Regions from separate parts of the Micromonospora sp. 067-2 genome, predicted to be linked through region 2. Evidence: riboswitches for the same ligand, from Rfam matches in the RefSeq annotation. Region 2 holds a riboswitch; each other region holds the start of a gene.

Region 1 (3,267 bases), on a different contig from region 2:
GGCGGCCCGGTACGCGGCGTCGAACCGCTCCCCCCACAGGTCGGGCAGCTCGGGCACCTCGTGCGGGTCGAACAGCGACCACATCTCGTCGGCCTCGACGCGGCGCATGAACTCGTCCGGGATCCAGTTGGCCAGGTTCAGGTTGTGGGTGCGCCGGGCATCCTCGCCGGTGTTGTCCCGCAACTGCAGGAACTCCTCGACGTCCGGGTGCCACGGCTCCAGGTAGACGCAGGCCGCGCCCTTGCGCCGGCCGCCCTGGTTGACGGCGGCGACGCTCGCGTCCAGCGTGCGCAGCCACGGCACGATCCCGTTGGACTGCCCGTTCGTGCCGCGGATGAGCGAGCCCCGGGACCGGACCCGGGAGTACGCGATGCCGATGCCGCCGGCGAACTTGGACAGGTTGGCGACCTGGGCGTACCGCTGGTAGATCGAGTCCAGCTCGTCGCGCGGCGAGTCGACCAGGTAGCAGGAGGACATCTGGGTGTGCCGGGTGCCGGAGTTGAACAGCGTCGGCGAGCTGGGCAGGTAGGCCAGGCTGGACATCAGCCGGTAGAAGTCGATCGCCTCGTCCGGTGTCCGGGACAGCCCGCAGGCCACCCGCAGCAGCCAGTACTGCGGGGTCTCCAGGACCAGCCGGCTGGTGGGGTGCCGCAGCAGGTACCGGTCGTAGACCGTGCGCAGCCCGAAGTACTCGAACCGCCGGTCACCCTCCGGGTCGACGGCGTCGTCGAGGGTACGGGCGTGTGCGGCGACGAACGCGGCGGTGTCGTCGGAGATCAGTCCCTCGGCGTGGCCGGTCCGGATCGCCGCGCTGAACGAGGTGATGCCCTGCCGGTGGACCTCCTTGTCCACGTAGCCGACCAGCAGCCGCGCGGCGAGACGGGAGTACTGCGGTTCCTCCCCGATCATCTCGGCCGCCGTCTGGATCGACAGCCGGTCCAGTTCGGCCGTCGTCGCGCCGTCGTACAGGCCGCTGATCGTCCGGGTCGCCACCCGCAGCGGGTCGACGTCGGTGAGGTCGTCGGCCCACCGCTCGACCGCCCGGACGATCTTGTTCACATCCACCTGTTCGGTGGCGCCGTCGCGTTTGCGGACCTGCATCTGCGCCCGTCGCCGACCGGGCGGGGCCGGCTCGGCGCTGGCCGGAACTACCTGGGTGACCGTCACCACTCACTCCTCGCGAGTTCGAGACCTGATGGCCCTCGGACACGAGGAGGCGGACACCGGTGGACGCCACGCCGGAGGGCGCGGGGTCAGGTGGCGTCAGCCGTCCCACGCGGCCTCGGACCGCCGCCCACCCGGGTGCGGGTACGCGGCGCGCTGGCAGGTCTTCGGACTTGCGGGCACGACCGGGCTCGCCGGTCTCCTACTGGCCGTCGCTTCCCAGGCCGCTTCGCGGCCCAGTGCTGATGACGGCGGTCGTTCCCACTTACCGCTGCGGGGCAGTCCCGGATTCCCACCGGGTTCCCTCTTGCCTCGACCACTGACGATGAGCGGCCGAACCAGCTGCGCTCAACACCATATATAGGGAGGGACACGGTTGTCACACCCCACATGTCGATCTGCGGCGCAGCCGGCTCTCGTCCATCGACGCCGCCGGGGACCGGGTTGACCGCCCGAACCGGCACCGATACCGTCAACCCACTATCTGCGGCGACGCGAGGGAAGCCGGTGAGATTCCGGCGCGGTCGCGCCACTGTGAGCGGTTCCCCTGCACGGGGCACCGCGAGTCAGGACGCTCGGTCGTCCGCAGCCTTGCGATGGGGACGCGTTATCCCCGGGGAGGTTCGTGTACCCATGTCCAGCTCCACGTCCAGCCAGCCCCTGGTGCAGCCCGCTGACACCGCCCGTCTTCTATGGACGGTCCTGGCCACCGTCGCCGTGCTCACGCTGCTGGCCTACCTCGTCGCCTTCGACCAGGGAGCGGTCTCGCGCAGCGGGATGTACCTGCACGAGCTGATGCACGACGGTCGGCACCTGCTGGGTGTCCCGTGCCACTGACGGCCACCACCGGCACGCCCACGTTCGTCAGCGTGCTGCTCCGCGGGCTGCTCGCCGGCCTGGTCGCGGGCCTGCTCGCCGGCACGTTCGCCTACTTCGCCGGCGAACCACGCGTTCAGGCCGCCATCGCCATCGAGGAGGCGGCGGCACACGCCGAACCCGCCACCGGCGCACACGACCACGAGGAGGCGCTGGTCAGCAGGACCGGCCAGCGCGGCGGCCTGTTCCTGGCCACCGGCCTGTTCGGCGCCGCGATGGGTGGCCTGCTGGCCACCGCGTACGTCCTGCTGCAGCGTCGACGGCGGACCGACGACGACGGACGGTCGGGTCTGCTGCTGGCCGGCGCCGCGCTGCTCGGCGTGGTGATCGTGCCGTTCGTCAAGTACCCACCCAATCCCCCGGCCGTCGGTGATCCGGCCACCATCGACCAGCGCACCGGCACCTACCTGCTGATGGTGGTGCTCGGCCTGGTGGCGGTCTGGTCCGGCTCGCTGGGCTACCGGGCGCTTCGCGGCGACGCACCGCAGTGGCTCCGCGCCGCCGCCGCCCTCGGCGGGTTCCTGCTGGTCACCGTGGTGTCCTACGTGGTGCTGCCGTCGTTCCAGGAGGTCCCGGACGACTTCCCCGCCGCCCTGCTGTGGGACTTCCGACTGGCCTCCCTGGGCACCCAGGTGGTCCTCTGGACCGGCATCGGCCTGCTGTTCGCGGCTCTGCTGAACCACGACCGGCGCCGCAGGAGCACCAGCGCACCCCTGAGCACGTGAGCGTCACCAGCCTGCGGCTGGTCGCGCACGGTTCCACCGCCGCCCTGCGGCAGGCCCGGTTCGGCGGGCAGCTCGACGACCTGGACGAGGGCGGCCTGCGGGCCGCCCTCGCCCTGGCTCCCGCCGCGCCGGGCCGACGGGCGCTCCTGGGTGCCTCCGACGTCTGCCTGTCCAGCCCAGCGGTGGCGGCCACCCGGACCGCGTACGCCCTCGGCCTGACGCCCACCGTCGACGCGGCGCTTGCCGACTGCGACTACGGCGACTGGAACGGGCGGTCGCTGGAGGAGATCGCCGCCACGCAGCCCGAGGCGCTGCGCGAGTGGCTGTCCGCACCGGACGCCGCACCCCACCGGGGCGAATCGGTCCTGGCGCTGCGCGAGCGGGTCGGCCGCTGGCTGGACGGCCAGCGCGACCGTGGCCAGCGGGTCATCGCCGTCACCCACCCGATCCTGCTCCGGGTCGCCGTCGTGCACGCCCTCGACCTGCCGTTGGTGACGTACCG
Region 2 (3,267 bases):
GATCAGCCGGCTCGGCTTCCGGCTGGAACCGCTCGCCCCGCCGCCGAGCGCCGAGCGCGGCGCCAGCGACGTGGGCGCGTTGGCCTTCCCGCCCGCCGACTCCAACTACCACGACTATGCCGAGCTGACGGCCGTGGTGAACCAGGCCGTCGCCGACCATCCGGCCATCGCCCGCAAGATCAGCATCGGTACGTCGTACGAGGGCCGCGACCTGGTGGCGGTGAAGATCTCCGACAACGTGGGCACCGACGAGGGCGAGCCGGAGATCCTGTTCAACGCCCAGCAGCACGCCCGCGAGCACCTGACCGTCGAGATGGCGATCTACCTGCTCAACCTGTTCACCGACAACTACGGCAGCGACTCCCGGATCACCAACATCGTCAACAGCCGGGAGATCTGGATCGTGCCGACGGTCAACCCCGACGGCAGCGAGTACGACATCGCCACCGGGTCGTACCGGTCCTGGCGCAAGAACCGGCAACCCAACAGCGGCTCGTCCAACGTGGGCACCGACCTCAACCGCAACTGGTCCTACCAGTGGGGCTGCTGTGGTGGGTCGTCCGGAACCACCTCGTCGGACACCTACCGCGGCCCGTCGGCGTTCTCCGCTCCCGAGACGTCCGCGCTGCGCAACTTCGTCAACAGCCGGGTGGTCGGCGGCGTCCAGCAGATCAAGGCGAACATCGACTTCCACACGTACTCGGAGCTGGTGCTCTGGCCGTTCGGCTACACCACCGCGAACAACCCCGCCGGGATGAGCGCGGACCAGTACAACACCTTCTCCACCATCGGCCAGCAGTTGGCGGCCACCAACAACTACACCCCGGAGCAGTCCAGCGACCTCTACATCGCCGACGGCACCAGCATCGACTGGATGTGGGCCACCCACAACATCTGGGCGTACACCTTCGAGATGTACCCGGGCTCGTCAGGCGGCGGCGGTTTCTACCCGCCCGACGAGGTGATCCCCGCGCAGACCAGCCGCAACCGCGAGGCCGTGCTGCTGCTCAGCGAGTACGCCGACTGCCCGTACCGGGCCATCGGCAAGCAGGCGCAGTACTGCGGCGGCGGCGGTGGCACCACGGTCTTCTCGGACACCTTCGAGACCGCGACCGGGTGGACCACCAACCCGGCCGGCACCGACACGGCCACCCTCGGGGCGTGGGAACGGGGTGCCGCCCAGGCGACCACCTCCTCCGGCGCCAAGCAGCTCACCCCGTACGCCGGCGCCAACGACCTGGTGACCGGACGGCTCGCGGGATCGGCGGCCGGTGACTACGACGTCGACGGTGGCGTGACCAGCGCGCGGTCCCCGGCGGTGACGCTGCCGTCGGCCGGCACGCTGACCCTCTCGCTGGCCTGGTACCTGGCACACGGCTCGAACGCCTCCTCGGCCGACTACTTCCGGGTGAGCGTGGTGCACAACGGAGGCACCACGGCGCTGCTCACCCAGGCCGGTGCGGCGGCCAACCGCAACGGGAGCTGGGCGGTGGCCAACCTCAACCTCACCCCGTACGCCGGTCAGTCGGTCCGCATCCTCGTCGAGGCGGCCGACGCCTCCGGCGCCAGCCTGCTGGAGGCGGCTGTGGACAACGTCACCATCACGTCCTCCTAACCCCGTGGGGCCCCGTCCGCCCCCACGGGGCCCCACCCCCACCCCCCACCCCGCGCTGATCTAGGGCATATCGTCGTTGCGAGAGATCTACTCATGGCGATATGCCCTAGATCAACGAGGGTTGTCTTGGCGGTGCGCTACCGTTTCAGCGACCACTCCGCAGCGAAGCCGGTGCGAAACCCGGCGCTGTCCCGCAACTGTGATGCCCCGTCCCGGTGACGGGGATGAGCCAGGTCGCCTGCGGATGGGTCGCGACACGCGCTCTCGAGGAAGGGCGCCTCGTGGGCGGGCGTACGAAAGTCCCTGTCGGCGAAGCACCACATTCCTCGACCGACAGGAGGACCCATGTCCGCACGTACCCCCCGGCTCTTCGCCGCGACTCTCGCGGTCGCCGCGCTCGCCCTCGGCGCGTGCGCCGAGAAGACCGACGACCAGCCGGCGGCCGGCGGCAGCTCCGCGACCGTCGCCTACCCCGTCACGGTCGGCCCGCTCACCCTCGACAAGCGCCCCGAGAAGATCGTCTCGCTCTCGCCCACGGCCACCGAGATGCTCTTCGCGATCGGTGCCGGCCCGCAGGTGACGGCGGCGGACGACAACTCCAACTACCCGGCCGAGGCGCCCAAGACCAACCTGTCCGGCTTCCAGCCCAACGCCGAGGCGATCGCCGCCAAGAGCCCCGACCTGGTGGTGCTCTCCAACGACACCAACAAGATCGTCGATCAGCTCGACAAGCTCAAGATCCCGGTCTACCTGACCCCGGCGGCCACCACGCTGGACGACTCGTACCGGCAGATCACCGAACTGGGCGCACTGACCGGCCACGCCGACCAGTCGACCGACGTCACGAGCCGGATGAAGGACGACATCGCCAAGCTGGTCAAGGACCTGCCGCAGCGCGCCGAGAAGCTCACCTACTACCACGAGCTGGGCCCCGAGCTGTACAGCGCGACCAGCAAGACCTTCATCGGCTCGCTCTACAGCCAGGTCGGCCTGACCAACATCGCCGACCCGGCCGACGCGGACGGCAAGAACGGCGGCTACCCGCAGCTGTCCCAGGAGTTCATCGTCAAGGCCAACCCGGACTTCGTCTTCCTGTCCGACACCAAGTGCTGCCAGCAGAACGCCGACTCGATCAAGGCTCGCAGCGGCTGGGCTGGGCTGACCGCGGTGAAGAACAGTCAGATCGTCGCGTTGGACGACGACGTCGCCTCCCGCTGGGGCCCGCGCGTCGTGGACCTGCTTCGGGTGATCATCGACGCGGTCGCCAAGGTGCCCGCGTGACCGTCATCCCTCGGTGAGCGAAGCACCACCGGTGGACGCCACGACACCGCCACCCCGGCCCGCCGGGGCGACGCCACCAACCGCCGGGGCGACGCCGTCAACCCGGCCCGCCGAGGCGACGCCACCAACCCGGCCCGCCGGGGCGGCGCCGCCGTCCCGGCCGGCCGGGCTGCCGTCCGCGGCCCGACCCGCCGGCCTGCGCAAGCGCTGGGTGGTCGCCGGCGTGTTCGCGGTGCTCGTCGCGTTGGTCGCCGGGGTCTCGTTCGGCCCGGTCAGCCTGCCACCCGGCAGCGTCGCCGCCGAGCTGCTCAACCTGATCCCCGGAGTGCACCTGGACAGCGGGCTCACCGAGCGGGAGATCGCCATCGTCA
Region 3 (3,267 bases), on a different contig from region 2:
CGGCGAGCGCGATGTCCCCGCCGTCGGTGTACAGCTCGCCGGGGGGCTCACCCCAGTGTTCCCGGATCCGCATCCGCAGCTCGGCGGGGACCGCCTCGAACCACCGCCGGTACGTCTGGCCGGGCACCCGGGCTTCGGCGGCGGCCAGTTGCTCCGGAGTGAGCCACTCCACGTCGTGACCGCCGGCGGCGATCAGCGCGTGGATCAGCGCGTCGCCGTCGTCGGGCAGCGGCGCGTCGCCGAGGTGGTAGCCGGCGTCGGCGAACGCGGCGAGGAGTCGGACCGCCGACACGGGGGTGTCCAGCCCGACGGCGTTACCGACCCGGGAGTGCTTCGTGGGGTACGAGCTGAGCACCACGGCGACCCGCTTGTCGGCGTTGGGCACGTACCGCAGCCGGGCGTGGCGCACCGCGATCCCGGCGACCCGGGCGGCCCGGTCGGCGTCGGCGGCGTAGACCGAGAGCCCGTCGGCGTCGATCTGCTTGAACGAGAACGGCACGGTGACGATCCGGCCGTCGAACTCGGGGATGGCCACCTGCATCGCCGCGTCCAACGGGGACAGTCCGGCGTCGCTGCCCGCCCACTGCTCACGGGTGCTGGTCAGGCAGAGCGCCTGGATGACCGGGACGTCCAGGGCGGCCAGCGCGCCGACGTCCCAGGCGTCCTCGTCGCCACCACCGGAGGCGTCCGCGGCGACCGCACCGCCGGCCGCGAGCACGGTGACCAGCAGCGTGTCGCAGCGGGCGAAGAGCCCGAGCGGGCCGGCGCCCGCGGTCAGCCCGCGTAACGAACCGCAGAAGATGGGCAGCGGGTTGGCGCCGGCCGCCCGCACCGCGTCGGCGAGCACGTCGACGAAGCCGGTGTTGCCGGCCAGCGCGTGCGCCCGGTAGAAGACGATCCCCACGGTGGGCCGGTCCGGGTCGACGGGGTGCTCACCGTGCACGCCGTACGCCGGGGTGGGTGCGGGTGGGGCGAAACCCTCACCGGTGAGCAGCACCGTGTCGGAGAGGAACCGGGCCAGGTGGCCCAGGTTGTCCGGGCCGCCCTCGACCAGGTAGGCCAGCGCCTGGGTGACGACGCCGGACGGCACGGTGGAGATGGCCATCAGCTCCGCGTCGGGCACCGCCTCACCGCCGAGCACGACCGTCGGCCGGCCGCTCGCGAGCACCGCGGCGAGCCCGTCCGGCCACGCCTGCCGACCCCCGAGCAGGCGTACGACGGCGAGGTCGACCCCGTCGAGAAGCGCGGGCACCTCGTCGGCGCTGACCCGGGCGGGGTTGGCCAGCCGGTAGTCGACACCGCTGGCGCGGGCGGCCAACAGGTCGGTGTCGGCGGTGGAGAGCAGCAGGATGCGCACGGGAGGCTCCGGTGAGTGACGCCCCGGCCGCCGTGGAGGCGACCTGGACGAAGCGGGTGGGTGCGGCGTCAGCCGGTACGACGGCCCGGCGCGCGGTCACCGACGGCTGTCGGCAGCCGGTCGACGCCGGGTGCGCGGCTCAGCGGCCGCAGGAACCGGCGTGACCGTGCGCCCGGCCGGCCGAACGTCCGCAGACGTGGCCGGGTGCGGGGGCTGCGGAGCGCCCACCGTGCGGGTCACGACGATACTCGTCGATGAAAGAGACGCCGTGCGTCATCGGGTCCTCCTCGGGTGTCCACGCCCTGGGGTACGTCCCGACGGCCGAAGTATCCTGGCTTCCGGATCGACGCTCTCCCCCGGCCTTCCAACCGCAGACACACGGTCGTGGCGCACGAGGGGGGATCACTCCCCGGTGACAGTGGCGGGACCGCGTCGGAATCACACCGACTTCCTTCACTGCCGTCAGGCCGCGAATGCTGCCACACCGCTGCGCCGCCGGTCAACGCCGCCCCCTCAGCGGACGGCGCCGCCAATCCATCGACAGACGGCAATTTCTAGGCGCCGATTCACGATCGTCACGACACCGCACCTCGTGTCCCGCACCCGATGCTCCACTCCACCGGCGCCCGGCCAAACGGCCATGATCAATTGGAACCTGCGCTTCGGGATGGCCCGAACGCGAGATCTTGGACACTTACCGTCAACTCGAAACGGTAAGTGTCCAAGATCTGCGTGCCTCTACCGAGCACCGGTCCGCCAGGGGCCGCGGGCCGCGCGGGCCGCGCGGGCCGCGCGGGCCGCAGGTCGCGGGTCGCGCGGGATGCGCGGGCCGCGCGGGATGCGCGGGCCGCGCGGGATGCGCGGGCCGCGCGGGATGCGCGGGCCGCGCGGGCCGCAGGTCGCGGGTCGCGCGGGATGCGGACTGCGGGCGGCGGGCTCGTTGTCGGGCCTCAGCGGGCGTGGCGTTCCGGGTGTGCCCGGCTCCAGGTGCGCATGCGTTCCGGATAGCCGGTGCGGGCCGCCTCGTACAGCGGCACCGCGTGCTTGCGGGCGATGGCGCCCGCCGCGCGTGGCGTGCCGGTCCGGCGGCGGATCCACTCGCCGTCGTGGGCGATGGCCACGACGGTCGTGTCCGTGGCCGTGGTCTCCGGCTCCAGGTAGAACTCCACCCCCCGCCGGCTGGCGAGAAACGCCTCCAGCGCCGCGAGATCCTCCCGGGTCCCCTCGCGGTCCAGCTTCGTCGGGGTCGCCTCGGTGCCCCGTGCCCGTCGACTGAACCAGCCCATGCCCCACCCCTTCCTCGACGCTCCCGCCAGTGCACCACCGCTTCCTGGCAATACGCTGCACGCCGGGTGGGAGTGAGCTGGTCGCGCCACGGTTGGAACCCGCCGCGCCGCAGCGGTGTCATGAGTGTGATGCAACCGGAGGTCTCCCTGAACGACGACGTGCTCGTCAACCGCGCTCGGTCAGGTGACCTGGAGGCGTACGACCTCCTGGTCGCCCGGCACACCCCGTCCGCGTACCGGACGGCGGTGCTGCTCGGCGCGGGCGCGGACGCCGAGGACGTCATCCAGGAGGCGTTTGTGAAGGGGCACCGCAGCCTGTCGCGCTATCGGGGCGACTCGTCCTTCCGATCCTGGCTGTTGGCGATCGTCGCCAACGAGACCCGCAACCTGCACCGGTCCCGTACCCGCCGCGACGGCCTCGTCCTGCGGGCGGCGGCGGCCAACCCGGTGTCCGAGATCACCGAGGACGGTGCGGTCGGGGCGGTCCTCGCCGGTGAGCGTCGCGCGGCGCTGGTGCAGGCCCTGCGCCAACTGCCGGAGCGGGACCGTGAGGTGATCGTCTGCCGGTTCCTCCTCGATCTCAGCGAGGAGGAGACGGTGGCGATGTTGGGTTGGCCGCGGGGC

Evidence for each region. A riboswitch is a leader RNA that binds a small molecule or an ion and turns the genes downstream of it on or off. The one in region 2 is predicted to bind cobalamin.
Region 1: linked by a shared signal. The riboswitch ahead of ACLJN9_RS18690 (CbtB domain-containing protein) and the one ahead of ACLJN9_RS07330 (ABC transporter substrate-binding protein) in region 2 are both predicted to bind cobalamin.
Region 3: linked by a shared signal. The riboswitch ahead of cobN (cobaltochelatase subunit CobN) and the one ahead of ACLJN9_RS07330 (ABC transporter substrate-binding protein) in region 2 are both predicted to bind cobalamin.

Annotation. Positions count from the first base shown of each region.
Region 1 is NZ_JAJPWB010000007.1:233,320-236,586, forward strand. Features, by position in the region: gene ACLJN9_RS18685 (ribonucleoside-diphosphate reductase subunit alpha) at 1-1,167, opposite strand, end outside; cobalamin riboswitch at 1,305-1,522, opposite strand; cobalamin riboswitch at 1,612-1,763, shown strand; gene ACLJN9_RS18690 (CbtB domain-containing protein) at 1,798-2,001, shown strand; gene ACLJN9_RS18695 (CbtA family protein) at 1,992-2,765, shown strand; gene ACLJN9_RS18700 (histidine phosphatase family protein) at 2,762-3,267, shown strand, end outside.
Region 2 is NZ_JAJPWB010000003.1:139,585-142,851, reverse strand. Features, by position in the region: gene ACLJN9_RS07335 (M14 family zinc carboxypeptidase) at 1-1,615, shown strand, start outside; cobalamin riboswitch at 1,729-1,869, shown strand; gene ACLJN9_RS07330 (ABC transporter substrate-binding protein) at 1,961-2,896, shown strand; gene ACLJN9_RS07325 (FecCD family ABC transporter permease) at 3,066-3,267, shown strand, end outside.
Region 3 is NZ_JAJPWB010000001.1:218,572-221,838, reverse strand. Features, by position in the region: gene cobN (cobaltochelatase subunit CobN) at 1-1,357, opposite strand, end outside; gene ACLJN9_RS01005 (hypothetical protein) at 1,369-1,521, shown strand; cobalamin riboswitch at 1,682-1,811, opposite strand; gene ACLJN9_RS01000 (hypothetical protein) at 2,308-2,643, opposite strand; gene ACLJN9_RS00995 (RNA polymerase sigma factor) at 2,764-3,267, shown strand, end outside.